One region of the Ferdinandcohnia sp. GQ5 genome, then DNA from elsewhere that is predicted to be linked to it. Evidence: predicted binding sites of a transcription regulator. Region 1 holds the regulator's gene; each other region holds the start of a gene.
The links. Region 1 encodes Rex, which represses fermentation and respiration genes when NADH is low (regulators of the CRP and FNR family bind a similar motif). Its sites were predicted from a motif close to TTGTGAAATATTTCACAA; they were not measured.

Region 1 (10,523 bases):
ACAAGAACGGTGAACAGTCCAACATTTACGATAATCAAGGAATACCAAGGGAGAATCCCGTTGTATCATATGGATGTATATCGTTTGGAACACAGTGATGAGGACCTGGGATTTGATGAGTATTTTGAAGGTGAGGGTGTGACTGTTGTTGAATGGGCTCATCTGATTGAAGACCGATTACCTAAGGATCGACTCACTATTAGGATTGAACACCAAGGGGATACGAGACGTAAGATTACGGTGATACCAATAGGGGAAAGGTATCAACATTTATGTGAGGAGTTATTTAGCGAATGAAAGTGTTAGCTATAGATACATCCAATTATGTATTGGGAGTTGCGATTGTGGATCAGGAGAAGGTGATTGGTGAGGTGATTACAAATCTGCCAAAAAACCATTCTGTCCGCGTGATGCCTACAATTGAACAGTTAATGAAGGAATGTGGGATTAAGCCAAAGGAGCTTGATAGAATCGTTGTCGCGATGGGCCCTGGTTCTTATACGGGTGTCAGAATCGGTGTAACGATTGCGAAAACACTGGCATGGTCATTGCAAATACCTTTAGTGGGAGTTTCAAGTTTAGAAGTCGTGGCGGCCAATGGTCGGCATTTTAATGGATCCATTTCGCCAATATTTGATGCAAGACGTGGCCAAGTTTATACAGGGCTTTATCAATATGAAGAAAAAAGGCTAACCTGCGTTGAAGAAGATAAAATTATTTTATTAGCAGATTGGCTAGAAGAACTTAGAAAGAGGGAAACACCGGTTCTTTTCATCGGTAATGATCTAGTTATCCACAAAGAACAGATAGAAACAGATTTAGAGCAATTCGCATATGTTGCACCATATACAGATTGGAATCCGAGACCAAGTGAGTTGGCCATATTAGGGATGGAGAAAGCGCCTGTAGATGTTCATACATTTGTGCCAAATTATATACGTTTGGCAGAGGCGGAGGCGAATTGGTTAGGGAAGAGGCAGGGGTAAGAATGGAAGAGATCATTAATCAACAAATTTTGTTTCGTTTCATGACAATAGAAGATATTGATGGTGTGATGAAGGTTGAGAAATCAGCATTTACAGTACCTTGGAAGAGGGAAGCCTTCTATAATGAGCTTGTTCATAATCAGTTTGCCAAATATATTGTCATGACTGATAACGATCAAGTGATTGGATATTGTGGAATGTGGCTTATTTTGGATGAGGCTCATATAACCAATATCGCAGTTCTTCCTGAATACAGAGGGAAAAAGCTTGGGGAAGCCTTACTTATGCAGGCAAAGCTTTTAGCGATGCAGCACCAGGCTGCTACAATGACGCTTGAGGTCAGAGTATCTAATCATGTTGCCCAAAACCTTTATAAAAAATTAGGGTTTAAGCCTGGTGGGATCCGAAAAAATTACTATACTGATAATAACGAAGACGCGCTAGTTATGTGGGTGAATTTAAATGAGTGATAACCAAATAATCATGGGAATTGAAACAAGCTGTGATGAGACGGCTGTTTCAATCGTACAAAATGGACGAGAAATATTATCAAATGTTGTATCATCTCAAATCGAAAGTCATAAACGCTTTGGCGGAGTCGTTCCAGAAATCGCCTCAAGGCATCATGTTGAAGCTATTACACTGGTAATTGAAGAAGCTTTAAAACAGGCAGATAAGAGTTTTGAGGATATTGATGGTATTGCAGTGACGGAGGGCCCTGGTTTAGTAGGAGCATTGTTAATAGGTGTTAATGCTGCTAAAGCAGTAGCATTTGCCCATGATATTCCGCTATTAGGAGTCCACCATATTGCAGGTCATATTTATGCAAATCGATTGGTTGAGGAGCTGGAGTTTCCATTATTGGCATTGGTTGTTTCAGGGGGCCATACAGAGCTTGTCTACATGGAGGAGCATGCATCTTTTAAAGTGATTGGGGAAACAAGGGATGATGCTGCTGGTGAGGCATATGACAAGGTGGCTAGAACTCTTAACCTTCCATATCCAGGTGGGCCACACATTGATCGACTTGCACATGAGGGAACAGCAACGATTGATTTACCGAGAGCTTGGCTAGAAGAGGATTCTTACGATTTTAGTTTTAGTGGATTAAAATCTGCTGTTATTAATACCCTTCATAATGCTGAACAACGAGGAGAAACCATTGATCCGAAGAATCTAGCAGCAAGCTTTCAGGAAAGTGTGATCGATGTCCTAGTGACTAAAACAGTGAAGGCAGCTAAAGAATATAAGGTAAAACAAGTATTACTAGCTGGTGGGGTTGCCGCAAATAAAGGGCTTCGTGCAGCTTTAGAGCATGCATTTTCTGATATGCCAGAGGTTAAACTCATTATTCCTCCACTTTCATTATGTACAGATAACGCTGCAATGATTGCTGCAGTTGGTAGTGTGTTGTACGAAAAAGGAAAGCGTTCGTCTTACGCATTGAATGCTAATCCTGGGTTAGACATTGAAAGATAGTCAAAAAGTCCTCTTTTATTAAAGAGGGCTTTTTTGTTGATAAATAATCCACATAATCACAGGTTTTGTGGAAAACTTATAAAAAGTACCGAAATAACTAATATGTATTTGTGGACACTTTTTGTGGATAAGTCTGTTGATAAGTGTGGATTATGTGGATAACGTGGATAAGATAGTGTATAACTATATTTTTTTGTGTAAATAATCAAAAAAATTCCCCATTCTAAAAATTAGAGATGGGGATATCTTTATTTTGTTGATAGGTGTAAAGTTCTAGGATGTTAGTTATCCACTGATTTCGTGGAGAGATTCCCATTCTTCCATAAGCGCTTCAAGTTTTGCTGAGGATTTTTCGTTTTCTTCATTAATTCGTTGAACTTCCTCATGATTTTGATAGACTTCTGGATCACAGAGAAGCTGTTCATTTTCTTCGATTTTTTCTTCGATTGTTGAAATTTCCAACTCGATTTCTTCGATTCTGCGTTTTCTTTGACGCTCAAGCTTCTTTAATTGTTTTTCTTGTTCATAGGATGTCTTTTCTTGGACCACTTCACGTTTGGTGTTCTTTGACTCTTGGGCTTCTAGCCTTGCGAGTTCCTCCATTTCAAACTTCTTTTCAAGGTGGTAGTCATAATCACCTAAGTATTCTGTAAGTCCTTCATTAGATAACTCAAACACTTTTGTTGCAATGCGGTTAATAAAATATCGGTCATGGGAAACAAAAAGGATTGTACCGGGATAATCAATTAGAGCATTTTCAAGTACTTCCTTACTATCAAGGTCTAAGTGGTTGGTAGGCTCGTCAAGAATGAGAAAATTAGATTTCTCCATCATTAGCTTCGAAAGGGCAAGTCTTGCTTTCTCGCCACCACTTAAGGTTGAAACGGTTTTTAACACATCATCCCCTGAGAAGAGAAAGTTTCCAAGAACCGTACGGATTTCTTTTTCAGTTTTAAGAGGGTATTCGTCCCATAATTCATTTAAAACTCGCTTGTTCGAGTTGAGGTCCGCTTGTTGTTGATCATAGTAACCGATGGTCACATGTGAACCAAAGCGAAATGTTCCCTCTACGTTGTCGAGTTTTTCAATAATTGCTTTTAGTAAGGTTGATTTTCCGATTCCGTTTGGACCCACTAAAGCAATGCTATCTTCACGGTAAATATTGAAATTAATATTTTTGATTATCGGTTTGCCTTTTTCGTACGAAACGGTGATATCTTTTGCACTTAGTACGTCATTTCCACTTTGCCTCTCGATTTCAAATCGGAAGGAAGCTGACTTTTCATCACCTAATGGCCTGTCCATTAGCTCCATTCTTTCAAGTTGCTTTCGTCTACTTTGGGCACGCTTGGTGGTTGAAGCTCGAACTAGGTTTTTTGCGATGAAATCCTTTAGCTTTTCCACTTCTTCTTGTTGTTTTTCATATTTTTTCAACTCAAGTTCGTAGTTTTCAGCCTTGAGTTTTAAATAGTTGCTATAGTTACCGACATATCTGGTGCTTGTGTGTCTTGAAATTTCATAAACTTGGTTGACCACTTTATCAAGGAAGTATCGGTCATGGGATACGATTAATAGTGCTCCAGGATATCCTTGTAGATATTGTTCTAGCCACGTAAGTGTGTTGATATCAAGGTGGTTAGTTGGCTCGTCCAAGATTAACAGATCAGGCTTGGTTAGTAATAGTTTACAAAGGGCAAGGCGTGTCTTCTGACCGCCGCTTAAGCTGGATATTTTGGTTTGGTAGTCTTCTTCTGTAAAATTAAAACCATGTAGAATGGATCGAATATCAGCTTCGTATTGATAGCCTCCCTTTTCCTTAAAATCAACCTGTAGCTGATCATATTCTTCAAGTAATTTTTGGTAATCATCCGGATTTTCAAAGAGGGATGGGTCTCCCATTTTAACCTCTAAGTCTCTAAGGTCTTTTTCAAGCTTTTGTAAGGAGGCAAAAACAGTTAGCATTTCCTCCCAGATGGTCAAACTCGATTCAAGTCCTGTATTCTGAGCGAGGTAATCAATGGTAACACTTTTCGGTTTGATAATTTCACCGCCATCATGAGACATATGGCCAGCAATAATTTTTAAAAGTGTTGATTTTCCAGCACCGTTTCGTCCAACGATGGCAATACGGTCACGAGTTTGTACTTCTAACTTTATATTCGATAATATAAGATCAGCAGCAAAATACTTTTTGAGCTGATTTACTTGTAGTAAAATCATGTTATTTCACCTCTTGTTTCTATCATCAGTGTATCTTATATTGTCTAATTAGAGCAACTGCAATGATATTGTTCACAGATGTATCAAAGACAGATGTGTTAAAATAGTGTATAGTTTATGGGAGGGTTTGTTTATGTCATCATTTACCCATTTTAATGAGCAAGGTCGTGCCAAGATGGTCGACATTACGGAAAAAGCAGATACTGTCCGTACAGCAATTGCAAAATCAAGTATTACTGTAAATAAAATCATTTATGAGCAAATAATAAATAATGAGGTTAGTAAGGGTGATGTCCTTGCTGTTTCTCAGGTTGCCGGGATTATGGCAGCCAAAAAGACGTCAGAGTTAATTCCGATGTGTCATCCATTGGCATTAAAGGGCGTTGATATACGTTTTAGCTGGACAATCCAAGATGAATATATTTTAAATATCACGGTTTCAGTTAAAACAAAGGGCAGTACAGGTGTCGAAATGGAAGCACTTACTGCTGCATCTGTTTGTGCGCTAACTGTCTATGATATGTGTAAAGCGGTTGATAAAGGAATGGTCATTGGACCAACTTATTTGGCTGAAAAAACAGGTGGAAAGAACGGAGATTTTATAAGGGAGCTATAGTTAGTTCCAAGTTAGTGGAGGAATTAAGGTGAATCTTGAACAATCAAAAATACCACAAGCAACTGCCAAAAGGCTGCCACTTTACTATCGATTTTTGAAAAATTTGCATGCCTCAGGAAAACAGAGGGTTTCATCTGCAGAACTAAGTGATGCGGTTAAGGTTGATTCCGCAACAATTAGGAGAGATTTTTCTTATTTCGGAGCATTGGGAAAAAAAGGGTATGGTTATAATGTCAATTATTTATTATCCTTTTTTAGTAAGACCTTAGATCAAGACGAGTTAACGAAGGTTACTTTAATCGGTGTAGGGAATTTAGGTACAGCATTTTTACATTATAATTTTTCAAAAAATAATAATACAAAAATTGAGCTTGCGTTTGATGTGGATTATAATAAGGTAGGTAGTAGTATTGGTGGAGTAAAGGTACACCATCTTGATGACCTGGAAAAAGAATTGCCTGATGATGTAACGGTGGCTATTCTAACGGTGCCGGTTGGGGCAGCTCAGTCGATTACAGACCGCTTGGTTAATAAAGGGATCAAGGGTATTCTTAATTTTACCCCAGCACGAATCAATGTGCCTGAACATATTCGGGTTCACCATATTGATTTGGCCGTAGAACTACAAGCCCTTGTATATTTCTTAAAGCATTATTCAAATGATTCAAATGATTCAAGTGAAGAATAATAATAGATCTTATAATTGTAGGGAGGTGACTTACAGTGGGAAGTCTTGGATTCGGTAGTATTTTATTGATTGTATTTGCAGCGTTATTAATCTTTGGACCGAAGAAGTTGCCTCAACTAGGAAAAGCAGCGGGTAATACATTGCGTGAGTTTAAAAACGCAACAAAAGGTTTAGCAGACGATGACGATGATGATGTTAAGAAGAATGAAACTCAAGATGTGAAGTAATGATAGGATGAGTCACATGAATGAAAAAGAAATGTCCGTCTATGATCATATTGGAGAGTTACGAAAACGACTGATCTACGTAGTCGTTTTCTTCTTCATTGTTGCATTAGGAAGCTTTTTTCTCGCAGAGCCAGTTATTCTCTATTTGCAAAATGCAGAGGAAGCAAAAGAGCTGACAATGAATGCTTTTCGTATGACAGATCCAATTAAAATCTATATGCAATTTGCTTTTATCATTGCCCTTGTTATCTCATCTCCTTTTCTCCTTTATCAACTTTGGGCCTTCATCAGTCCTGGCTTATATGAAAAGGAAAGAAAGGTAACCTTGAGTTATATTCCGCTTTCGGTAATCCTTTTTCTAATAGGAGTTTCTTTCTCCTACTTTATTTTGTTCCCGTTTGTAGTGAACTTTATGACAAGGTTAGCGGTACGCCTTGATATAAATCAGGTGATTGGAATTAACGAATATTTTCAATTCCTGTTGCAATTGACTTTACCGTTTGGCTTTTTGTTTCAACTGCCGGTTATTGTGATGTTTTTAACAAGATTGGGAATAGTAACACCGATGTTTCTATCTAAAATACGAAAGTTCGCGTATTTTATTCTATTAGTCATCGGAGGTTTAATCACACCTCCTGAAATAATCTCGCATTTAATGGTTACAGTACCGTTATTCGGATTATATGAAATCAGTATTCTTGTATCAAAAAGTGCCTACAGGAAGGCACTAAAAGCAGAAATGGAAGCGGCAAATTCGATAGAGTAGGGAAGTCTATAAAAAAAATAACCTCCGTTGTGAGGTTATTTTTTTGTTTTTGAGATCTTTTTTATTTTACTGTGAAGGACAAACATTCGGATAGCCACACCAAAGTCGAATGTTGCGACAAGTGCTAGAAGGATGGTAGAGAAGTTCCAAACGGTCTCTGTTGCACTATTAATCGCAATATAGGTAAACAGAATCCCCATTAGCGTGTAAATGATGCCCATTACAAAAGGTGAAGTTCTTCGCATAAATTAAAAGCCTCCAATAAATGTCTGTTGCAGCTTCTCGGCTTGCTTCATGATCCTTTCTATATCATCTGCAAAAATCGTTTGAACCACTACAACAAAAGTATTCATTGCAACATGTGCAAAGATTGGAACGATAATCCGTTTTGTCCGTACATAAAGGAAGGCAAAGGTAAAGCCCATCGCTGTATAAATCAGAATATGCGTAAAGTCCATATGCACTACTGCAAAGATTAACGAACTAATCAGGGCAGAAATGAAAAAGTTAAATTTTTTATATAAGGAACCAAAAATAATTTGGCGAAAGATAATTTCCTCAAGGATTGGCCCAATAATGGAAACTACGATTATAAGCAGTGGTAGAGATTTTACCAAGGCCATAATTTCTTGGGTGTTCTCAGAACCAGCCTCAATACCAAGCAAATGAATCTCAATATTAGCTGCAATAACCTGAGCAGTCATTGCCATGAATATACCTGCTATTGCCCATCCAATCGCTTCTCCTTTTGAAGAACGATGAAGATTTTGATGTCTTTCATTAATATCTTGTCTTAATAAAAATAAAACAATCGGAAGTGCCGCCACAAAACTAATAACAGTCCAAAGGGCAATAATCGTATTCGGGTCAACATCATCTCCGATGCCTAAAAGCAATAGAAGCGGGATACCTAAAATTCCAGAGAACTGCATGATAATGTAAGTTAAAATGACATACCAATAACGAGCTTTCATGAAAATCTCCTTTAGTAGTTGGAATAAATATCAAGTTTTTATACTTTTGTCCACTTTTTGTATTGTATCATATATTCGCTTATATCCATTAGTATTATGCAAATTCAAATTTTCATTGAAGAAAGTAATTTGTTGGTTTATTTTTCCTGCATATAACATAGGATAGATAGGTGGGCCAAGTTTCGCATGATAAAATTGAACTTTTTTGTAAATTTCTATCTCAAATGACTTGCAAAATAAGTAGAGATTATTTAATATAATAATTGTGTTAGCACTCAGATGAGTTGAGTGCTAATAAGAAGACGAAACTAATTATCTATATTATTTGAGGAGGTTGTTTCACTTGTTAAAGCCATTAGGTGATCGCGTTGTTATTGAACTAGTTGAATCAGAGGAAAAAACTGCAAGCGGAATCGTATTACCAGATTCTGCAAAGGAAAAGCCTCAAGAAGGTAAAGTAGTTGCTGTAGGTACAGGTCGTGTATTAGACAGCGGTGAAAGAGTAGCTTTAGAGGTTGCGGTTGGTGATCGCATTATCTTCTCAAAATATGCTGGTACTGAAGTGAAATATGAAGGTACTGAATACTTAGTATTACGCGAAAGCGACATTTTAGCTGTAATCGGTTAATAGAAAAACAGCATTTTATATCATAGATTCTTAATTTTTTGAGGAGGGCTTAAGAATGGCAAAAGAAATTAAATTTAGTGAAGACGCTCGTCGCGCTATGCTTCGTGGTGTTGATGCTTTAGCAAACGCTGTAAAAGTAACATTAGGACCAAAAGGACGTAACGTTGTTCTTGAGAAAAAATTCGGTTCACCTCTTATCACAAATGACGGTGTAACAATTGCTAAAGAAATCGAATTAGAAGATGCATTCGAAAACATGGGTGCAAAACTAGTTGCTGAAGTTGCTAGTAAAACAAACGATGTAGCTGGTGACGGTACTACTACTGCAACAGTTCTTGCTCAAGCAATGATTCGTGAAGGCTTAAAGAACGTTACTGCTGGTGCAAACCCAATGGTAGTTCGTAGAGGCATTGAAAAAGCTGTAACAACAGCTGTTGAAGAATTAAAAGCTATTTCTAAACCAATTGAAGGTAAAGAGTCTATCGCACAAGTTGCTGCTATTTCTTCAGATGACAAAGAAGTTGGTCAATTAATCGCTGAAGCAATGGAGCGAGTTGGTAACGACGGTGTTATCACAATTGAAGAATCTAAAGGTTTCTCTACTGAACTAGAAGTAGTAGAAGGTATGCAATTTGACCGTGGATATGCTTCTCCATATATGGTAACTGATTCTGATAAAATGGAAGCAGTTCTTGAAAACCCATATGTGTTAATTACTGACAAAAAGATTTCAAGCATTCAAGAAATCCTACCAGTATTAGAGCAAGTAGTTCAACAAGGTAAGCCATTATTACTAATCGCTGAAGATGTTGAAGGTGAAGCACTTGCAACTCTAGTTGTGAACAAGCTTCGTGGTACATTCAATGCAGTAGCTGTTAAGGCTCCTGGATTTGGTGACCGTCGTAAAGCAATGCTAGAAGATATTGCTATCCTAACTGGTGGTCAAGTAATCACTGAAGATTTAGGTTTAGACCTTAAATCTGCTGACATCACTCAATTAGGTCGCGCTTCTAAGATTGTAGTAACAAAAGAAAATACGACTATCGTTGAAGGTGCTGGTGAATCTGACAAGATCGCAGCTCGCGTTAACAATATCCGTGTTCAAATGGAAGAAACTACTTCTGAATTTGACAAAGAAAAATTACAAGAGCGCCTAGCTAAATTAGCTGGTGGAGTTGCAGTTATCAAAGTTGGTGCTGCTACTGAAACTGAACTAAAAGAACGCAAACTTCGTATTGAAGATGCACTTAACGCAACTCGCGCAGCAGTTGAAGAAGGTATCGTTTCTGGTGGTGGTACTGCACTTGTGAATGTATACAATAAAGTAGCTGCTATCGAATTAGCTGGAGACGAAGCAACTGGTGTGAACATCGTACTTCGTGCTCTAGAAGAGCCAGTTCGTCAAATCGCTCACAACGCTGGTCTTGAAGGATCTGTAGTTGTTGAACGCTTGAAAAACGAAGAAATTGGTATTGGCTTCAACGCAGCAACTGGCGAGTGGGTAAACATGATCGACGCTGGTATCGTTGACCCAACTAAAGTTACTCGTTCTGCACTACAAAACGCAGCATCTGTATCAGCTATGTTCTTAACAACTGAAGCAGTAATTGCTGACCTACCAGAAAAAGATGCTCCTGCAATGCCTGACATGGGCGGCATGGGTGGAATGGGCGGCATGATGTAATCATGTCCTCCAGCCCTTGATATATAAGGGTTTTTGAGTAAGATAAGAGTGGAATGCTAACATTTTGCTAACATTGAGGCGAAATAATAGAGGCTTCTCATGAGTTCGTTGGAACTTGTGGGGGGCTTCTTTTTCATTTCTTCGGTTATATTACATAAACGTATAGGCAAAAAACGAATTCCTTGTATGGAATTCGTTTTTTATGGGGCCCTTTTGGAAAACTGTACCATGCTAGTGAGGCAAACTTTTTCTTCA
Region 2 (10,523 bases), on a different contig from region 1:
AACTTGCCTATCGTAAGTGTAGCGAGTATTGGATAAAAATACAACAATTGAGGAAAAATTTTGTATGACTACTAATTTACTACTAGGATTGAAGAATGTTGTTCCAGGAGGACTATTTGAATGGTAACTAGAGAAGTGAAAAAAATATTAATTGTGACATTTGGTGCACTACTAAATGCTGCTGCCCTAAATCTTTTTTTAATTCCGGCTGATGTTTATTCTTCTGGTTTTACCGGTGTGTCACAGCTTATGTTTAGGATCCTTGGTGATTACACGCCTATTCATATTTCAACAGGTGTAATACTACTATTATTAAACATCCCGGTTGCGATTCTAGGATGGAAAAAAGTAGGTAAGGCATTTACCCTTTATAGCTTTATTTCGGTTGCACTTACAACTTTATTCTTGGCAATTATTCCACTCGAACGTATCTCTAATGATATTTTACTAAATGCTGTATTTGGTGCTGTCATTCAAGCCATTGGAATCGGGCTTACTTTAAAGTGGGGTGCATCTACAGGTGGTCTCGATATAATAGCCCTTGTATTATCAAGATCAAAAGATAAACCAATTGGAACCTATATTTTTACATTAAACGGACTAATCATCATTACAGCAGGATTCTTATTTGGTTGGGAAAAGGCATTATATACACTTGTTGCTTTGTATGTATTGACAAAGGTTATTGATACAGTACATACAAGTCATGTAAAGGTTACAGCGATGATTGTTACGAAGAAAGCGGACGAATTGAAAAGTGCAATTCATTCAAATTTAGTTAGAGGAATAACGTTGATACCTGCAAAAGGAGCATTTTCGAGTGAGACAAAGGATATGTTAATGATTGTTTTAACAAGATATGAATTATATGATTTAGAGCGCATAATAAAAGAAGTTGACCCACATGCATTTACAAATATTGTACAAACAATTGGCGTATATGGATTATTTCGCAAAGAGTAGTAACTTTTTAATACGAGACATCGACATATAGAGTAAAGGGGTGACAAATATGAAAAAATGGCTTCTAGTGACATTAGTTTTTGTTATGAGTCTATTTATCATCACTGGATGTGGCTCAACAAAAAACGAAGAGGCTCTTCCAGTAACTTCAGGTGGTAGTGAAAAAGTAGACACAGAAAAAGAAACACCACCAGCGCAAGAAAGTGAAGAACCTGGAGGTGAAGAGAACGTGGTTGAAAAACTTCAAACTGACCTTTTAATTAAAACAGGGGAAAACGAAGCAACCTTTACGATTAAAATAAAAAACACCAGCGACAATTCTGTGAAACTAACGATACCATCTGGTCAAAAATATGAAATTATTGTAAAGGATGCAGATGATAAAGAAGTTTACCGCTATTCAATCGATAAAATGTTTATCCAATCAATAGAGGAAATGGAATTAAAGCCTGGTCAAGAAAAGGTATGGGAAGAACCATGGGATTACACTTCAAATGATGGAACGAGACTTGCTCCCGGAGAATACAAAGCACATATTTTCCTAACTGCATCAGAAGTAAATGGTCAAAAAATCGAAAGTAATTCATTGCAGGCAGACGAGAGTTTTACAATTCCTGAAGAAGGAAATACAGCATTTCGTAAAGTTCAAGTACTTGGTGAAAATGGTGAATATACGGTAACAGGGGAAGTAAGAGTATTCGAAGCAAACTTCTTCTATGCAGTGGAGGATGGTCATGATTATGTAATTCCTGAAACACTTCAAACGGCATCAGAGGGTGCTCCAGCATGGGCACCATTTGAAATTAAGATTTCCATTCCGAAGGATAAAATTCCGACAAACGGGGCATTGATTCTTCATTTATACGAAAGAAGTGCAAAAGACGGTTCGATCACAAACCTTTATCATGCAAAACTTCAACAATTCCAATAAAAACAGGGAAGGGTCAGACGATAAGTCTGACCCTATTTTTTCTTGAATTAACCAAAGGTTATTGAAGTTGGTCTAATTCATTTTGCAATTCGCGGAGTTGTTCTTTTTCGGCTGTTGTAGAGTTAGCATATGCAGAAGAAAGTGCATTTTTAGCAACCGAAACGGCATCCTGTAAGGATGTATCACTTTGGCCAGCACTCGCTAATTTCGCAACTTCTACGGTTTCACGAGCCTTTTGGAATAAACGGTTTCCCATATTAGATGCCTCCAAGTGATGAGTTTTCGACATTCGCTTTTTTCTTTGCTTCTGCTTCAGCTAGAGTGGAACGGTAAGGAAAGCGCTGAGCATGTTGTTGAACAGCATCTGCACCTTGATGAACAAATCGTTTTGATTTATTACTACCCATCCGTAAATTCCCCCTTTAACAGCTTTAAAAGAAGTGCTTATTTGTAGCACCAGTTATATTGTTTGAGTTTTACGTTTGGGTTATATCAGGTAATTATTTCTGAACCAACCTACTTATTTTTCTCCAATTTTAGAACATCCTCTAAATAAAGGGCAATTCCGTCTTCTTCGTTAGTCATTGTTATATGGTTAGCAATACTTTTTAACTCATCAATCCCGTTACCCATGGCAATTCCGTGACCAGCGTATTCAATCATTTCCAAATCATTGTCTTCATCTCCAAAAGCAATAATTCTGTCTTTTGGAATTTGATAATAGTCAGCAACCTTTTGAATTCCAACAGCTTTATTTAATCCTGATTTAACAATTTCAATCACGTGCCAAGGGGCTGCCCATTTGCGATGATCGACTACCTCGGCATGCATGTCAGAAAGATACTTTCGGATTTTATCTGCAATTTCTTCATCGGGGTGGATTAGTAATGAAGTTGGATCATGTTTTAAGATTTTTCGTAAATCACCCGTTTCAATATTTGGTTTCCCCATTCCAAAAATATCTAACATTGTTTCATCGTGAAAATGAAAATATACATCATCAATTACTTCCGCTAAAATATTTTTTACACGGAGCTCGTCGGCAACATCAACAATTTCTTTTACCGTTTTTAAATCGAGCGTATCATGATAAACTCCCCAATTTTGATCAAGTGGGTGATGGACAAATGCTCCATTGAAATTAACAATTGGTGTTGTAAGGCTAAGTTCTTGGTAATACATTGAACTCGAACGGAAAGGCCTTCCCGTCGCAATCATCACCATATGGCCGGCTTTTTTGGCTTCTTCTAAAGCGTCTTTTGTTCTTTTTGAGATCGTTTTATCATCTTTTAGTAGAGTACCATCTAGGTCAAGTGCAATTAAATGTTGTTTAGTCATATCAATCTCCTTGTGAACCTTATCTCTTTCCTTAACTTAAACAGATATTAAAATAATCGTCAATTGAAAAGTCAATATTTTTCAATAAACTTCCAACAAATGATACACTAGAGGATGGCAAAAGTTTTCATAAAAGGAGTACATACAAAAAGATGATTATTATCGAAAATAAGAAATATGCAGAAATACCAGCATTACATATTGTTAAAAATCAGTTAAAAGACGAAGCGTTACCGTTAATTCTCTTTGTTCATGGATTTGGCAGTGCGAAAGAACATAATTTACACTATGCTTATCTTTATGCAGAACAAGGATTTCGGGTATTATTGCCTGAAGCTGACTATCATGGTGAAAGAGATAGAGGCATAGATGATCATGAAATGGATTTTAAGTTTTGGGATATTGTCGTCAATGAAATTAAAGAACTTCAAATCATTAAGGACGAACTGCTAAACCAAGGCCAAATCGATGAGGCAAGAATCGGTGTGGCAGGTACTTCAATGGGAGGTATCGTGACATTAGGGGCATTGACCCAATACCCATGGATAAAGGCAGCAGTAAGTTTAATGGGTAGTCCATATTATGAAGAGTTCTGTCGGGGGCAAATTGAGGAATTAAAGCGACTTGACATTGAACTTCCTTTCTCAGATGCAGAGTTGGAAGAAAAATATGCGGAATTACGGAAATATGATTTAAGCATGCAACCTGAAAAAGTAAACGGAAGACCATTGTTTTTCTGGCATGGTGAAAAAGACAAGATGGTTCCTTTCAAATACACGTATGAATTTTACCAAAAAATTAAACCACTGTATAAGGGGAAAGAGGAGAATCTATCTTTTATTGCTGATACACGAGCAGATCATAAAGTGACAAGAGAAGGACTACTCGCATCTGTTGAATGGTTTAAAAAGCATCTATAATAAGAGAAAGAACGTGCCACAGTCGACACGTTCTTTTTCATTTGATTTATCGGATTCCTAGTGCGATTTTAGCGTACCGGCTCATCATATCTTTGTTCCATGGTGGATTCCAAACGATGTTAACATCTACGTCTTTTACTTCTGGCAATTCAGTAAGAACGCGTTTTACATCCATTGCAATCGTTCCAGCAAGTGGGCATCCCATGGATGTTAATGTCATTGTAACTTGAGCGACACCCTCATCGTTCATATCCACATCATAAACAAGACCTAGGTTAACAATATCAATTCCTAACTCAGGGTCTACCACTTGTTCAAGCGCCCCCAACATATTTTCCTTTAAAGCTTCATCCATTTAAAACCTCTCCTTTCGAGAAATAGCTTATTTAAAAGGTGTCTAGCTCCAGGTGCCATCGGCTTGAGGTCATAAGCCAATCGCTTCTGAAGGTAAAGAACACCTTCTGTCAGCGCTCGTCTTATGCTTGTCGCCGATATACGGCGCCTTGCGCTTTTCTTAAGTATAACGAAACAATCTAAGAATGTGAAATCCCCTGCATTTTGCTAAATATAGTTAACCTCTGAGTTGCTTCATGGCAGCTTCAGACATCCGTTCAGGGGACCAAGCAGGATGCCATACCATTAAAACCTCTATATCATTTACTTCTTCAAGGTAGGCAACTGCATGCTTTACTCCACTGGTAATACTATCATGTAGTGGGCAACCAGGTGTAGTTAGCGTCATTTCAATATACACATTATTATTTTCTTTAATATTAATTTCATAAATAAGTCCTAAATCAACAACATTAATATTTAATTCAGGGTCAATCACTTGTTTTAACTGCTCAAGGATTTTTTCTTTTAATTCCATTATGTTTCTCCCCTTTTATTTAAATAGAACCCTTATAATGCTGTAACTGAAAAAGAATGCTGAAGCGACAACAATACTTTGACCAATCGAAAAGATAAGCAATTGTCCTGTGGCAAGGGCCAAAATTACGACTATACAACCAGCAACGAAACCTGTAAAAATGGGTATTGCCATTTTTTCATCAATCATTTGTTTTAAAGTAGGAACATCGCTTTTACCAATCTGTTTGCTATATTTATGTGTCCACCAAAGAAAAGGAATAATTTTATATAAATAGCCAAGAATGCTACCTGCAACCCATAAAAAGATATAAAGAAAGACTAGTACACCATATAATTTGTAATACCCTGGTAAGAGAGCAAGAACCATTCCGAAAAAGTGAATAACTAAGCCAAAACAAATGGCAATTAATGAAAAAATAAATGGTTTATCAAGCTTTTTCTTTAATCTAACCTTGATGATAGTGGAAATATGGTAAGAAAATAAGGCGAAACCAGCAAAAAGCAAAACCATACCAACTTGTAACATTAGGTTCAATTCAGTAATAAAGCTGAAAATGGTTACAACAAGTCCGAGGGCATAAACAAAATAAACCCAACTTGATAGTTTCATCGAAAATCCGTGTGCTAACGAAAACATAGGAACCATTTTATAGGAAAAGCCGAAAATTAAAAATGTAAACCATCCTGCGGCACCTAGTAGAATATGACTTTTTAGAACAGCAAAATGATCTAGGTGAGCTATTCCAGCACCTAAATTAACAATCAATAGAATTCCTAACGAAATAGTGAGTAACAAGCAAAATAGAGCACTACCAACGAATGCAGTTAGAATGTTTTTCTTTGCCTGTTTTTTCATTGTCATAAACATTTGAACAAGAAATAATAATATTCCAATTATAGCGAGTGATCCTGTAAAAATAGAAATGGCTGGTGAAAAAGAAAGAGTGATGCCAAATCCGCCAAACCCAATTGCCGTAATCCAAAATTGAATAAATCCGAATTTTTCACTCCAAATCGGAGTCAAAAATGCTACCGGTATAAGCTGATACATTGCCCCCATCGCAACCATTAAGGCCCAACCAAGAATAAGTAAATGAGCTGATGATAGAATGGCAGGGGCCCTAAAGTTCCCATCAATCACCATATGTCCATTGAATAGCAGGATGACTTGGGATGTGACCAATGCCGCAACACTAAATAAAATGAAAGAAAGTGGTAGCCTGATATTTGTTTCATTTGATAATTGAGGTATCATGATCAAGCAGCTCCTTATTTTGTAATCTCAATTTGAAAGCCGCCTTCAGGATGTGGTTCTGTTATATGCTTGTAACCAAGTTCTTCAAGCTGTTCATATAAAAACATAGGTTTACGATCATTTATAATCGTCAATGTTTCACCTTTGTTTAGTTTCTCGAGAGCCTTTAACGTTCGCATCATTGGAGTTGGTGGCTCAAGACCTCGGTTATCTAATATCATTATTTGTCACCTCTTTTAGTAAAGGTAACCTTCCAATGTTTTTTATCAATTTGCTCTACCTCGTTTGAAAACCCTTTTGCCTTTAAAATAGGAAATAAAGGAGTCGGTTTGAATGGAGCATGTAAGATGAATGTATCTCCATTCTGTAGAGGTTTAACGGCTTCCATAATCTTTTGAAATGGCTCAATCTTATTTTTAAGATCTTCCCTAACATCTACTTCTACTACTTTTGATTCCACTTGAAAGTCCCCCTTATCAACGTTTATAAACTAATGATAATCATTTTCAATGAGAAACGTTGTGACCTGAATCACAAATGCAAATTTTATTTAGGATTGTCAATTAGGCTGAAAGTTAGTTTTAGAAAATCTCATCATGCAGTTTCATATGATCTAATAAGTAATAACCGTCTGTAGTCAAGTCAACAATATGCTTCTTTTTCAAAACAGAAATCGTTCGACTCACTGATTCACGAGTTGTTCCGATCATATTAGCGAGTTCTCGATTTGTAAAATGAGTTGTAAGTTTAAAGCGATTTCCAGTCTTTTCACCATTACTCCTACATAGACGAAGTAAAAGCATTATGATTTGTTCTTGGGTGCTTAACAAAATTTGTTCTTCTAGACGTTTTTGGAGGTCTATTATTTTTTCACCAAGCACTTTAAAAATTTTTATGCAAAGCTCAGGATTTTTTAGCAATATGTCTTCAAACTTATCAATGGGGGTGAAGATGATATTTGAATCCTCGATTACTTCGGCATGTGCGGGATATCCGCCTTTTCGAAAAAAGCCAGCATGAGGAAACATTTCTCCTGCTTCTAGAACAGAAACAATTTGTTCCTTCCCATGCATATCAGACTTGTAAATTTTTACTTTTCCAGATTGGATGAAAAATACACGATCAAGTGGATCGTCTTGCATAAAGATAAACATCTTTTGTTTATATAATCGTGACTGTGAAATTTCTACAATTGGGTCGAGTTCTTCTGATGTTAGTTCCCGAAACAAGGGTACTCCTTTCAATTGTTCACGAATCGATGGCAATCCCATCTGTCTCACTCCTTGTTCAAAATAAACTATATATGCGGTTACTCAACATTTAGTGTAACAATTCCACTTTTTAAAACAGTGATATAAATCATAGTCGGTGAGGATGACAACAATGTTCAAAAATTGGACACAAAAAAGCTAGGAGTCAAACTCCTAGCTTAGTTATCATGCTTTTCTTCAGCGCAATTAAAGCAAAGTATTCCATTTTTATCATCTAATACAACACCATTAATAAAACCATCTAAACAAAAAATATCTTTTTCACATTCCTTACATTTGCCTACAAATTCCTTCATGTGTTCACCCCGTTAATTCTTTTAAACTCCACAATCATGAAGAATGACAAGATGTTTACGTGGGATATTCATTTAATCTAATTATCGCATAGTTTTCGGAACATATGATAAAAAACATACGTAAATAGTGATTTGCTTCACAACATGGTCTAAAAAGACTCGGGTACAATGGACCCATAAATCAAAAGGAGGAATTTTAAAATGGTATTTGCAGCGAAAGTAAACGCACCAGATTATGCACCGAAGGATAAGCATCCAACAATCTTTAGAACATTTGATAGTTTACAACCAGGTGAAATCATGGAGCTATCAAATGACCACGATCCAAGACCACTCCAATACCAGTTTATGATCGAACGTGGTGACGCATTCACTTGGGAATACCTTGAACAGGGACCAGAAGTATGGCGCGTTGCAATCGGTAAAAAATAAAAAATCAATCGCAGATTCCAATCTCTTACATAGTGTAGGCATGGTCTTTAAAGGCTTTGTTTACACTTTTTTTGATTCATGATGAATTTTGTTTGGTAGGCTGTTTCATTCATGCTACTATGAAGAAAAAATCAAAAGGGTGTTTACTGATGAAAATCCCGACATTCATAGGTGTTCTTTTGGCTGGGGGGGAATCAAGGAGATTCGGAAGCCCTAAGGCATTTGCGCAATTTCAAAACAAATATTTTTACGAATATGCAGTTGATGCATTAAAAGATAACGTGGACCAACTTTATATTGTGAGCCATCCTGTATTAGAAGAGCAATTTCGAAACGAAGCCTCGATTTCCATAATTCAGGATTTACCTGAATTTCAGGGCAATGGACCACTCGCTGGCATATTCACAGTCATGCAGAAAACAAACTCAGATTGGTATGTAATTTTACCTTGTGATACTCCTTTTGTTACAGACAATCTAGTAAAGCAGCTTATTACTTTTACCAATGATCAAAGTATTGATGCAATCGTACCCATTATAAATGACAGACAACAGCCATTAATTGCCGTGTATCATGCTAGAGTCGCAAAAAAGATTGAACAATTACTTAAAGATAAAAAATTAAAAATGACACAGTTATTAGGCACTTGCAATGTAAAATTTGTTACCGACCAAGATCTTCAGCTACAAGGTATGGAATTTGAGAATATCAATAATAAAACTGAATATGAAAAAATAAACCATAAGCCGACTTGAGGATCACACGATATATGTCACAAAGACGTTGCCATATTACATCGCAACGTCTTTGTTATTATTCAAGTCTAACACTCATAATTTTCTGAAAAATGTGATAAAATAATAATATCTGAGCTATCTTTAAGGAGGGATTATGTTTGAGAGTAGGCTTAATTTTAGGTATAGTAACCTCTGGACTTCTACTATTAATTGGTTTGTCTACTCGTCAATTTGAAACATATTCAGTTATTTCTGGGACTTTGGGTATAATATGTTTTTTACTTGCAGGAATTGTATCTGATACCTTTGTAAGTGGCGATCGTGCCAGAGCGAACTATTACACCGAAAGCAAAAAAGAACGCAAAACAAGAATTCGATATTCCTATTTGTTTTTCCTCTTGGGGGCTCCAAACCTACTTGTAGCTGTAGTGTTAACCCTCAATTACATTTAATTTCTTCAAAGAATATTTCTTCATTTCAATTTCATATATTTTTGTTGTCTAGCTCCATCGCCTACCCCCTTGAGGTCATAAGCCAATCAGTCAAGAAGGATAAAATGCATCCTTCTCGCCAGCTTTTCTTATGCTTTTCGGACTTGCACACGATGTGCTGGCGTCTACGTTTGCCACAGGACGTGGCAGTAGTAAGTAGACGTTCAATTTCAAGGTGCTTACGCTTTTCTTAATTTGTGAACAATTTTAAACACCTCCGTTTCCTGTGATGTACCTCACATTGCTCACTATTTTATAATGCTAAAATGTGTACATTAACAAGGGAGGTTTGCCTCATGTTTGAAAGAGACTATAACGAAGTTCCATTTATTGTGATTTGGGAGCTTACAAGGGCTTGCCAATTAAAATGTTTACATTGCCGTGCCGAAGCCCAGTATAAAAGAGACCCTAGAGAGCTTTCCTTTGAAGAGGGGAAAAAGCTAATCGACCAAATATATGAGATGAATAATCCGATGCTTGTATTCACAGGTGGGGACCCGTTAATGCGGACTGACGTTTATGACATTGCCGAATATGCAATTAAAAAAGGTGTGCACGTTTCCATGACACCAAGTGCAACACCAAATGTAACAAAAGAAGCCATTCAAAAGGCGAAAGAAGTAGGATTAGCTCGCTGGGCATTTAGCTTAGATGGTCCAACTGCTGAAATTCATGACCATTTCCGCGGAACAAATGGTTCATTCGATTTAACAATGAGAGCCATTAAATATTTACATGAACTTGAAATTCCAATTCAAATCAACACTGTAATATCAAGATACAATGTCCATGCATTAGATGAAATGGCAAAATTAGTTGAGGACCTCGATTGTGTATTATGGAGCGTCTTTTTCCTAGTACCTACTGGTCGTGGAAAAGAAACGGATATGATTTCTCCAGTTGAACATGAAAAGGTATTTCGCTGGTTGTATGACCTTAGTAAACGTGTGAAATTTGATATAAAAACGACTGCTGCACAACACTATCGCCGTGTAGTTATTCAATCAAAATTGCGT
Region 3 (10,523 bases), on a different contig from region 1:
TGGGACAATGTACCTGTCCCTCTGTCCCATAATAAATATAGATGAGGTAATGATATGAATGGTTTTGATAGATTTAATTTAAGTGATGAAATTGTGAAGGCACTTTCGGGTTTGCGTTATCAGGTTCCTACTGAAATTCAAGCGAAGGTGATACCTGTTGCAATGCAGAAAAATGACATTGTTGGAAAATCGCAAACCGGTAGTGGTAAGACTGCTGCATTTGCGATTCCAATTTGTGAAATGGTTGATTGGGTTGAAAATAAGCCACAAGTCTTGATTTTAACGCCAACGAGAGAGCTTGCCGCACAGGTGAAGGAAGATGTTATACATATTGGTCGATTTAAGCGGATCAAAGCAACTGCTATATTTGGAAAGCAATCCTATGAACGACAAAAGTTAGAGCTAAAGCAAAAAACACATGTAGTTGTGGGGACACCTGGTAGGGTACTAGACCATATCCAAAAGGGAACGCTTTTTGTGGATCATATAAAATTTCTAGTAATTGACGAGGCTGACGAGATGTTGAATATGGGCTTCATTGAACAAGTGGAGTCGATTATCCAAGCCCTTCCGACTGAGCGGGTTACGATGTTATTTTCAGCGACATTACCTGAAGATGTTGAAGCTCTGTCGGCCAAGTATATGAAAAGGCCAAAATTTATTGTGGTTAACAATCCAAATGTTGCAAAAGGAAAGATTGAACATTATTTAATGAGGATTAATGAAGATGAGAAGTTTTCACTTTTAAAGGACATTACGATTTTTGAAAATCCAGACAGCTGCATTATTTTTTGCGGAACACAGCAGGGTGTGGACGATTTGTATCGAAAACTGACAAGAGCTAATTATTCTTGTGGGAAAATTCACGGTGGTATGGTTCAAGAAGAGCGTTTCAAGGTGATGGATGATTTTAAGAAGGGTAAGTTTCGGTACTTAGTAGCGACAGATGTTGCGGCAAGAGGGATAGATGTTGAGGATATTTCGCTTGTGATCAGTTACGATGTGCCCCAGGATAAAGAACGGTATGTTCATCGAATTGGAAGAACGGGTCGCGCAGGCAAAGTCGGAAAAGCGATTACTCTCGTAACACCCCAAGAAGAAAATCTAGTAAAAGAAATTGAAGAATACATCGGTGAGGTACTTCGTAACATCGAATCTCCAAGTAAGGAAGAAGTTGCTCGTGCAAAAGCAGCCTTTGTAGAAAAAATGAACACCAAGCCACGACTTAAACAAGATAAGGCAAAGCAAGTTAATAAAGATATAATAAAGCTTTATTTTAATGGCGGAAAGAAAAAGAAGCTTCGGGTGGTCGATTTTGTCGGTACGATTGCTAAAATCCCCGGAGTGTCTGCAGATGATATTGGAATCATCACTATCCAGGAAAATGCAACCTATGTGGATATTTTAAACGGGAAAGGCCAGCGTGTTCTAACAGCAATGAAGCAAACAACCATCAAAGGAAAACAACTAAAAGTACATATTGCAAAATAGAGATATCTGTTTCGATCTACTTGGGTCAGAGGGACAGGTCATTTGTCCCACCATTTTTTTCCTGGGACACTGTACCTGTCCCTGTGATCCGCCAAGCTCTACGTCAAGGCCACCCGTTACCCACATCTATGAATCAGGGAAAAGGAATTATGCGGAAGTTGAGAGAATAGATTAATATATAATCTTTAACATTGTGGGGAGAGATAGTCGAACCAATAGAAGGGAGTTCCTATGGATTTTGTTGAGATTGCAATATTAGTCTTAATCTGGGGAATATTTGGGTTCAATATTATCAAAGTATACAATAAAGCAAAAAAAGAGAAACGGCATCGATTTTTAGATATTAAAAATTTCGAGTTCTGGGAAGAAAGCTTGCGTATCATAGGGATACTCCTATTTATTTCAGGACTAATTGCTGATATTGCCTTAGTAAAACATATCGGTGCCTATTTATTAGCAAGCGGTTGGTTTTTATCAGGTATCTTATTATTGGGGGAAAATAAGAAAAGAGGCGTCCTCATAATGATGGTGGCGGTCCTTTTTGGGATAATCTATTATCTAATATGGTTTTAAGTAATGGGGCATCGGTGGATGCTCCATTTTACATTGGATATTCTGATGAACATAGACGTGCTGAACAGAATACTCATAAAAGGAGCAAGATATTGTTATAATTGGAAATAATAATGGCGAGCGAAAAGGGGAGGACGGTATGGTGAAGCAGAATGTAGATGACTATCTTCAGCAGGGGATACATGGGGCAAAGGAAATAAAACCAGAAGAACGGAAACAATTTCTTGGAACCATTAGGGAACGTGTATTATTAGCCTTAACCCAATCACAAGTTAGGGAAAATAAGGTAATTCAAGAAATCCAGGATGCATGTAAAAAAAACACCGGGGTACATATGTACTTAAATGGTCATATGAATTATCGTTTTTTATCCAAATATGTGAAGCTAGCGAGTACAAACAACATGGAGTACACACTTGTCACGAACAAGGATTACAATTCGGACCTCGGGCTAGTACTTGCATTCGATCATGCCATCGATAAAGAGGATATTTATATAACTGAAAAAAGAAAACCCATACTACCACAAGAGAATAAATCCGAAAAAAAAGGACTCCTCTCACTTTTTAAAAAGACGTTTAAAAAGTAGGGAAGAGTCCCTTTTTTGTAGCTTGCGACTATGGGACGCAGGGACAGGTCCCGCGTCCCACCATTATTTTCCTGGGACAGGGGACCTGTCCCTCTGACCCAAACTAAGATTTAGATCCATCTTTTTTCTTTTGCAACGGTGCAGGCTTCGGTGCGGTTTTTTACGCCAAGTTTATTAATGATTTCGGACATATAATTCCGGACAGTTCCAGCTGATAAAAATAATTGTGATGAAATTTCTTTTGATGTTTTTCCCTCTGAGGCTAATCGAAGTACGTCCTGTTCACGTTCAGTTAATGGATTGTCATCTTTGATGCTACCAAAAATTAGTTCAGGAGCAAATTCACGTTTTCCTTTCATAACGCTGCGAATGGATTCCGCAAGCTCATCAACGGATCCGTCTTTTAGCATATACCCGTGTACGCCAATTTTTACTGCTTGCTCAAAATAACCTGGACGGGCAAAAGTGGTTAATATCATGATTTTACATGTGGAAAAATGTTTTTTTGCTTCCTGGGCTACTTCGAGTCCGCTCATATAAGGCATTTCAATATCCATTAAACAAACATCGGGCTTTAGAGATAGAATCAGCTTCAATGCTTCTTTTCCATTGGATGCTTCCCCAACAATTTCAATATCATCCTCAAAATCTAGTAAAGATCCTAAAGCCCCTCTAAGCATGCCCTGATCCTCGGCAATCATTACTCTAATCAAGAACCAACACCAGCCTTTTTCTCCCTTGCAATTATTGGAACAGTAATCATTAATTTTGTTCCATTATGCGAAATAGCTTCTCCGAAACCGTCGATTAATTGTAAACGCTCCTTTATTCCTGTTAAACCATTACCGTCAGCAGCCTTTTCATCTAATCCTTTACCATTATCAGAGATGGAAAGTTCGATTTCGCCCGGTTTTTTCAATAAATGTACAGTACAGTTATTTGCTTCACTATGTTTGACGACGTTGGTAATACCTTCTTTCAGACACAAACTAAGGATATTTTGAGTAAGCAATGGAACATCTTCTAGTTTTGAATCTCCATCAAATTCAAAAGAAATCCCTGCAGCTTTTAAGATGTTCTCGGTTTCAATTAGTTCTTCTGCAATGGTGACTGCCCTCATATCAGATACTAATTCTCTTACTTGTGTCAAAGCAGTGCGAGAGGTTCTTTCAATCTCTTTTGTCTCAAGCTTAGCTTTTTCAATATCCTTACTTATCAATTTGTGAACGAGCTGACTTTTTAGAGTGATCATTGATAGAGTATGTCCTAACGTATCATGAAGGTCTCTTGCAATCCTTAACCGTTCTTCTCGTTTCACTAACTCTTCAATTTGTTCATTAGCTTCCTCGAGTTTTTTTTCGAGCTCCATACGGCTATTCATTGAGCGAATACCGAATGGTGAAACAATCATAATGATAATAAAAATTCCATAGAAGTACATCGACTCTAAAATCAACGAATCCCAATGAATCAGAAGTGGAATGATAATTGAAAGTGTAAAGAACCCTAATGCGCGAAAGAAGTAAACTTTTTTTTGATACCAGCCAATAAAATGAGCCGGAAAAAACCCTAAGAATAAATTATAAAGATTATAAGAGATTGCAAGGATCATAACCAAAATAATTTGAATAACTAACCAATATGCGTAGGTTTTTTTATCGGAAGTGTTATATAGTTGTCGATAGGTTACGAGAAACAATAGCAGCAGGCCAATCCCAGCAACTTGTTTCCAACCGTTCTCCAATGAAACATAGTAGGCAGGCATGACAAGATAAATTAAAAAGATATAGGGAAAGAATCCGTACCTAGCAGGAAAGATCCGAAACTTTTTTATGTTTTGCAGCATTCAGCTTACACCGCCACTTCTTGTTTTCTCCTTGTATAACCTGATATTACCATGAACAGAAGGAGATACCCAACCAAAAGTGTAAAATTAATCCATTCTGGTTGACCACCACGAACAATTTCCCAAGCACCACTGCCAAAGTGATAGGAAGGGAGCCATTTTCCGATTGATTGAACGAAATTAGGCATGATCTCCATCGGCATCCACATTCCACCACATAGAGCAAGAACCATATAAATCATATTCGAGACGCCAGAGGCTGTATCTACCCTTTTCATCGTTCCGACGAGTGTCCCTATAGCAAGAAAAGGCAACGAGCCAAATAGTAACCACATTCCGCACATTAACCACTCAAAAAGGGTGAGTGAGATACCGTTAATAATTGCGCCTGAAGTAAAGATAATAAGAATCGAAAAAATATGAATGACCGTTTGACCGACCATCTTTGCAGCGAAATAGGCTTGGTCAGATAATGGAGTAATTCTCATAAACATCGACCAGCCTTGTTTTCTTTCTTCAACGAGCCGGATGCCTAGTGTCATAATAGCGGATCCCATCACACTAAACGCAGCCATTGACATTAAATAATGAGCTTGCCATAACTGCTGATCGTCCATTCCTGAATTAAAAATTCTTGTAAAAACGACGTAAAAAACGATGGGCATGAACAATGACCAAAATACATAGTAGGGATTACGGAAAATTCTCAAAACCTCGAACTTACATTGCATCAAAAAACCGTTCATTTTAGATTACCTCCCTTTTTTCTACTAGCTGTTCAAACGCATCCTCGAGACGTCCGCGTTCAATTTCGATATTTTCAACGGAAAGTTTCTGAGAAAAAATAGAGGCTAGGACTCCATCTGTATGATCCGTTAATAAAAATATCCGACCATTCTTTTCATACAAATCTGTTACATGCGGAAGATTTATTAATTCCTCATAGTTAATTGCAGAAATTGGCGTAAAAGAAACAGACTGTTTTAATAACCTTGCCTTTATACTTTTGGGGGTTCCGTCCCCGATTATTTTTCCTTCATGAAAGAGAATGACTCTTTCGGCAATATCATCGGCCTCCTGTAAATAATGGGTTGTAAATAGAATCGTTTTACCACGTTCTTTCAAATCGATCACTGTATTCCAAAATAGTTTTCTTGAGGTTACATCCATTCCTACGGTGGGTTCATCAAAAAATAACACATCAGGGTTTCCTGCCATAGCAAGCGCAAAGCCAAGTCGTCGTTTTTGACCGCCTGAAAGTTTATTGGCACGTTTTTGTAACTCATCCTTTGTAAATCCAGTAAAAGCAACTAGTTCCTCATATGATAAAGGGTGTGGATAATAACTTCTAAAAAGCTGGATAACTTCCCGTACCTTTAGTGCATCAATCACACTTACCTCTTGCAGCAATGCTCCGATTTTCTCCCGTACGGCTTGTTTCTTTGGATGACTCCCAAATAATTGAACACTCCCATCACTTGGCTCCAATATCCCAAGCATCATCATTATGGTTGTTGTTTTCCCAGCCCCATTTGGCCCTAGAATAGCAACAACCTCACCCTTTTGAATTGAAAAGGAAACCTGATTAACAGCCATCTTGTTTTTAAACAACTTACTAACTTGGTTTACTCCAATAATAGATTCCATAAAAACACCTCCACCATCATTGTAAAACCGAAGGACCACCAAAATTAGTGGATAATGTCATCAACCTACATGACAATTGTCATCTGGGACACAGGGACAGGTTCCTTGTCCCGCCATTTTTTTCCTGGGACAGTGGACCTGTCCCCTTGACCCACCTCTGACTCACGGGAAAAAAGTATGTTTGATTTTCTTGAAATTCCGTAAACTAGGGAAAATACATATAGATTGTTTGGAGGAGGAGTACGAAAGTATGAAGACGCAAAAGTTGCAGTTGCCACTTCAAACCTCAAGTTTGGTTGTAGGTTTTATGGTGTGGGTGATTCTTTCTTCCTTAATGTCGAGCATTAAGCAGGATATACCTTTAACCGATAACCAGACTGCTATGGTTACGGCCGTTCCTGTCATCTTGGGTTCACTGATGCGAATACTATTAGGATATTGGACAAATAAATTTGGGGCCAGATGGTTGTTTTTCCTTGGATTTGTTATCCTGATCCTTCCTATTTTTTATATCAGTATTGCTGATTCCATGTTTGATTTGATTCTAGGAGGACTTCTTCTCGGTATTGGGGGAGCCCTGTTTTCGATTGGGGTTACTTCCTTACCGAAGTACTATCCGAAGGAACGTCATGGATTTGTCAACGGGATTTATGGTGCAGGTAATATTGGTACTGCAATCACTTCATTTGCAGCACCAGCGCTTGCAATTAGCATTGGGTGGCAAAGTACGGTTCGCTTGTTTTTAATACCTGTCATTTTATTTGCACTTTTAAACTTTTTGCTTGGTGACCGTAATGAACCTAAAGTAAATAAACCATTAAGTGAACAGATAAAAAACGTTTATAAAAATGAAAAGCTTTGGTTCATCAGCTTATTTTATTTTGTAACCTTTGGCTCTTTTGTTGCGTTTACAGTGTACTTGCCGAACTTTTTAGTCACTCATTTTGGATTAAGCTCGGTCGACGCAGGATTACGAACAGCTGGGTTTATTACACTCGCTACCCTTTTAAGACCAGTTGGGGGTTGGCTTGGGGATAAGTTTAATCCGTATCTCATTTTGTTTATTGTTTTTAATGTGATCACGTTCGCAGGCGTGCTCTTGGCGTTTACACCCGATATTGTTTTATACACAATAGGCTGTTTACTCATCTCTATATTTGCGGGAATTGGGAACGGAACAATCTTCAAGCTCGTCCCATATTATTTTTCGAAGCAAGCTGGGATTGTTAACGGAATTGTGTCCGCAATGGGGGGATTAGGTGGTTTCTTCCCACCAATTGTTCTCTCAATTGTGTTTGGTATGACGGGACACTATGCGATCGGGTTTATGTCGCTCGCGATGTTTGCACTATTAAGCTCTGTATTCGTTGTGTGGATGTTCTATACGGAAAGAATTCAACTTGAGGCAAAGCTTATCGAGAATGTTGCTCAAGGAATGATGGTTACGAATCCGAAAGGCATTATTCAAAAAGTTAACCATGCATTCACAACGGTTACCGGATTCGAACCGAACGAAGCAATCGGAAAATCCCCAAGTATTCTCCGTTCAGGAAAGCATGATGCTGCGTTTTATGAACAAATGTGGGATTCAATTCGCTCGAAGGGATTCTGGCAGGGAGAGATTTGGAATCGACGAAAAAACAAAGAGCTTTATCGAGAATGGCTAACCATTAGTGAAGTGAAAAATGAAGCCGGCGAGGTTAAATATTATGTTGGTCTCTTTAACGACTTGACTGAAAAACAGGAGACATGATAAAGGGCTGGGGTTCAAACCTCGGCTCTTTTTATGATGGTGGAACCACTTTATAACGCAAATATTAATAATAAAACGCAATTACAAAAAATAACACGCAAATCCACGAAATAAAGCGCAATTATCCAAAATAAAACGCATATCTACGATTTACGAAATTAACCCCAATTCGAAAACACCCCTTTTTCAACTCCAACTAACTCGCAACCCAAATTTATGACATTTTTCGCAAAATGTAAGCTCGTAAGTTTAACGGGAATTAAGATGGAAAGGATTATGAAGGAAGAAAAAATAATCTTTTGTAAATGATGAAAGGATGATAGTCATGTCAACAGGACCAAGTTTACGAAAAACAGATTCTCATTCCGCGATACACGAGGCGGCACTTCATGAGGCGAAGGAGCTTAGAAATCTATTTAGAAAGTGTGTTGAACAAGGAGATAAGGAAAAAGCATTACAAGTGGCGGAGATTGCAATTGACCATTGGGAATCAAGAACACTCAAGCATGCGGATTCCGAAGAAGAAGGATTGTACAAAGAAATAATTGAACAAAACCCGAAACTTGAAAAACTAGTGAATCAATTAACCCGTGACCATGATTTAATGCGCCGCATAGTTGCAACGATGAAGAAAAGCCTTGAGACACAAGAAGCGGATTACCGGATGATTCCACTACTAGATAGCCTAATTATCATCGATGAAATCCATAATGATGATGAAATGAATAAACTGCTAGCATCTAACGAATAATAAAATGAAAAATTAGGAAATAGAGGAAAGGGGATGTAAATGGGTAAAAAAGATGTAATTGAGGAAAAGATGCTGCGTTTTGCGGCTCCCAACTTATATAAGAAAATGGTTGAAACATTTTTAGCATATAACATTCATTCTTATGACATCTACGCCACAGTTGTGAAGCAGGAAAAAGGGTTTGAGCTCACTTTGCGATTCTCTGAATCATTTTCACAAGCTGTCACAGGCTTCGTAAGTTTTGAACAGGCAGAGAATCCGGATGAAGAGGTTATGAGCTTTTTTAAGGAAACTGCAGAGAAATGCAAGAATCAGTTGATTTCCGACTATTACAAGATGATTAAACTATAGAGCTATTAGTATAAAAATTTCTACTGACTCTAATACTTTCAAGGAACAAAGAGTGATAGGTTCTATTAAAAAAAGGAAGGGGTTGATTGATTGTTTTCAATGGAGAATGACGTATTGTTAATTGATGATCGGGAAGATTTGATTGCTGTTCTAAGAATGAGATTTGGTGACATCCCTGGAAAAATAATTGAAGAAATCTATCAAATCCAGGATATTAGTACACTTCAGCGACTTATTCTCGCCGCAGCAAATGCATCAAGCTGGAAAGTCTTCCTCGAAGAATTCCAAGCGGGAACGCAAAGCTTCAGGTTAGTGGGTGAAGATTTTAACCCATTGGCAAATATTCTAAAGGGAAGGGATGGAGACTTTGGCAAAACAGAATAGTCTCTTCCACTCGCTAAAGCATTTAGTGCGTGGAGAGCGTATTAACGATGGTTGGACAGAAGAAAATCCACGCCCGCGTGACTGGGAATCAATTTATCGCAATCGCTGGGCCCATGATAAGATTGTCCGTTCCACACATGGGGTGAACTGTACAGGTTCATGTAGCTGGAAGATCCATGTGAAGGATGGAATCATTGCCTATGAAACTCAGCAAACAGACTATCCATCTACTGGTGATGATTTCCCAGATTACGAGCCCCGCGGATGCCCACGTGGTGCGAGCTTTTCATGGTATACATACAGCCCTACTCGGGTGAAATATCCATATATACGTGGTGACCTTCTCGCTCTTTGGAAGGATGAGCTTAATAAAGCGGACAACCCTGTACAAGCTTGGGAAAATATCGTCACCAATCCTGAAAAACGTCAATCATACGTATCCGCCCGCGGTAGAGGTGGTTTCGTAAGAGGAAATTGGAAAGATATATGCCAAATGATTGCAGCATCGACCATTTATACGATAAAAAAATATGGTCCCGACCGCGTAGTAGGTTTCAGCCCGATTCCAGCGATGTCGATGGTGAGTTATTCAGGTGGAACAAGATTCTTATCGCTAATCGGTGGAACCATTCTTAGTTTCTATGATTGGTATGCAGATTTGCCGCCAGCATCTCCACAGGTTTGGGGCGATCAAACTGACGTGCCAGAAAGCGGTGACTGGTACAATACAAAATATTTCATTATCTGGGGTACGAATATTCCGCAAACAAGAACCCCTGACGCACACTTTATGGTGGAAGCACGCTATAACGGAACGAAAGTAGTTGGAGTAAGTCCAGACTATGCGGAGTATGATAAATTCGCTGATATCTGGTTGCCTGCCAAAGCAGGGACAGATGGAGCACTTGCAATGGCTATGACTCATGTCATTTTAAAAGAATTTTATGTCGATAAAGAAACACCTTATTTCCGTGATTATGCGAAGCAATACACAGATTTACCGTTTCTGATTACCCTTACTAAAAAAGGAGAGAACTACCGTTCAGACCGGTTCCTGCGTGCCTCTGATTTTTCCACTGAACACGAGCTTGGTGAATGGAAGACAGTCGTTTGGGACGAGAACTCTAATCAAATCGCC

Region 2: the regulator Rex is predicted to act here: its motif matches at 7,973-7,990, upstream of AC6CHV_RS13220 (DUF2249 domain-containing protein).
Region 3: the regulator Rex is predicted to act here: its motif matches at 8,114-8,131, upstream of AC6CHV_RS16035 (hemerythrin domain-containing protein).

The regions. Positions count from the first base shown of each region.
Region 1 covers NZ_JCAXEW010000032.1:2,571-13,093, forward strand. Annotated here, with positions in the region: gene tsaE (tRNA (adenosine(37)-N6)-threonylcarbamoyltransferase complex ATPase subunit type 1 TsaE) at 1-297, shown strand, start outside; gene tsaB (tRNA (adenosine(37)-N6)-threonylcarbamoyltransferase complex dimerization subunit type 1 TsaB) at 294-986, shown strand; gene rimI (ribosomal protein S18-alanine N-acetyltransferase) at 989-1,456, shown strand; gene tsaD (tRNA (adenosine(37)-N6)-threonylcarbamoyltransferase complex transferase subunit TsaD) at 1,449-2,465, shown strand; gene AC6CHV_RS25230 (ABC-F family ATP-binding cassette domain-containing protein) at 2,751-4,685, opposite strand; gene moaC (cyclic pyranopterin monophosphate synthase MoaC) at 4,819-5,301, shown strand; gene AC6CHV_RS25240 (redox-sensing transcriptional repressor Rex) at 5,330-5,989, shown strand; gene AC6CHV_RS25245 (twin-arginine translocase TatA/TatE family subunit) at 6,025-6,216, shown strand; gene tatC (twin-arginine translocase subunit TatC) at 6,233-6,982, shown strand; gene AC6CHV_RS25255 (YdiK family protein) at 7,018-7,227, opposite strand; gene AC6CHV_RS25260 (CPBP family intramembrane glutamic endopeptidase) at 7,231-7,956, opposite strand; gene groES (co-chaperone GroES) at 8,300-8,584, shown strand; gene groL (chaperonin GroEL) at 8,640-10,268, shown strand.
Region 2 covers NZ_JCAXEW010000009.1:198,589-209,111, forward strand. Annotated here, with positions in the region: gene AC6CHV_RS13155 (YitT family protein) at 121-963, shown strand; gene AC6CHV_RS13160 (BsuPI-related putative proteinase inhibitor) at 1,013-1,894, shown strand; gene AC6CHV_RS13165 (DUF3813 domain-containing protein) at 1,953-2,150, opposite strand; gene AC6CHV_RS13170 (competence protein) at 2,152-2,301, opposite strand; gene AC6CHV_RS13175 (Cof-type HAD-IIB family hydrolase) at 2,411-3,232, opposite strand; gene yjfP (esterase) at 3,385-4,152, shown strand; gene AC6CHV_RS13185 (metal-sulfur cluster assembly factor) at 4,199-4,507, opposite strand; gene AC6CHV_RS13190 (metal-sulfur cluster assembly factor) at 4,724-5,023, opposite strand; gene AC6CHV_RS13195 (hypothetical protein) at 5,039-6,280, opposite strand; gene AC6CHV_RS13200 (DUF2249 domain-containing protein) at 6,295-6,501, opposite strand; gene AC6CHV_RS13205 (DUF2249 domain-containing protein) at 6,501-6,740, opposite strand; gene AC6CHV_RS13210 (cyclic nucleotide-binding domain-containing protein) at 6,862-7,551, opposite strand; gene AC6CHV_RS13215 (hypothetical protein) at 7,710-7,847, opposite strand; gene AC6CHV_RS13220 (DUF2249 domain-containing protein) at 8,049-8,279, shown strand; gene AC6CHV_RS13225 (molybdenum cofactor guanylyltransferase) at 8,429-9,034, shown strand; gene AC6CHV_RS13230 (DUF5316 family protein) at 9,175-9,468, shown strand; gene AC6CHV_RS13235 (TIGR04053 family radical SAM/SPASM domain-containing protein) at 9,804-10,523, shown strand, end outside.
Region 3 covers NZ_JCAXEW010000012.1:158,223-168,745, forward strand. Annotated here, with positions in the region: gene AC6CHV_RS15995 (DEAD/DEAH box helicase) at 55-1,491, shown strand; gene AC6CHV_RS16000 (hypothetical protein) at 1,723-2,064, shown strand; gene AC6CHV_RS16005 (YueI family protein) at 2,204-2,653, shown strand; gene AC6CHV_RS16010 (response regulator transcription factor) at 2,764-3,366, opposite strand; gene AC6CHV_RS16015 (sensor histidine kinase) at 3,363-4,499, opposite strand; gene AC6CHV_RS16020 (ABC transporter permease) at 4,505-5,245, opposite strand; gene AC6CHV_RS16025 (ABC transporter ATP-binding protein) at 5,247-6,146, opposite strand; gene AC6CHV_RS16030 (nitrate/nitrite transporter) at 6,397-7,899, shown strand; gene AC6CHV_RS16035 (hemerythrin domain-containing protein) at 8,225-8,650, shown strand; gene AC6CHV_RS16040 (hypothetical protein) at 8,690-9,001, shown strand; gene AC6CHV_RS16045 (hypothetical protein) at 9,101-9,385, shown strand; gene AC6CHV_RS16050 (nitrate reductase subunit alpha) at 9,369-10,523, shown strand, end outside.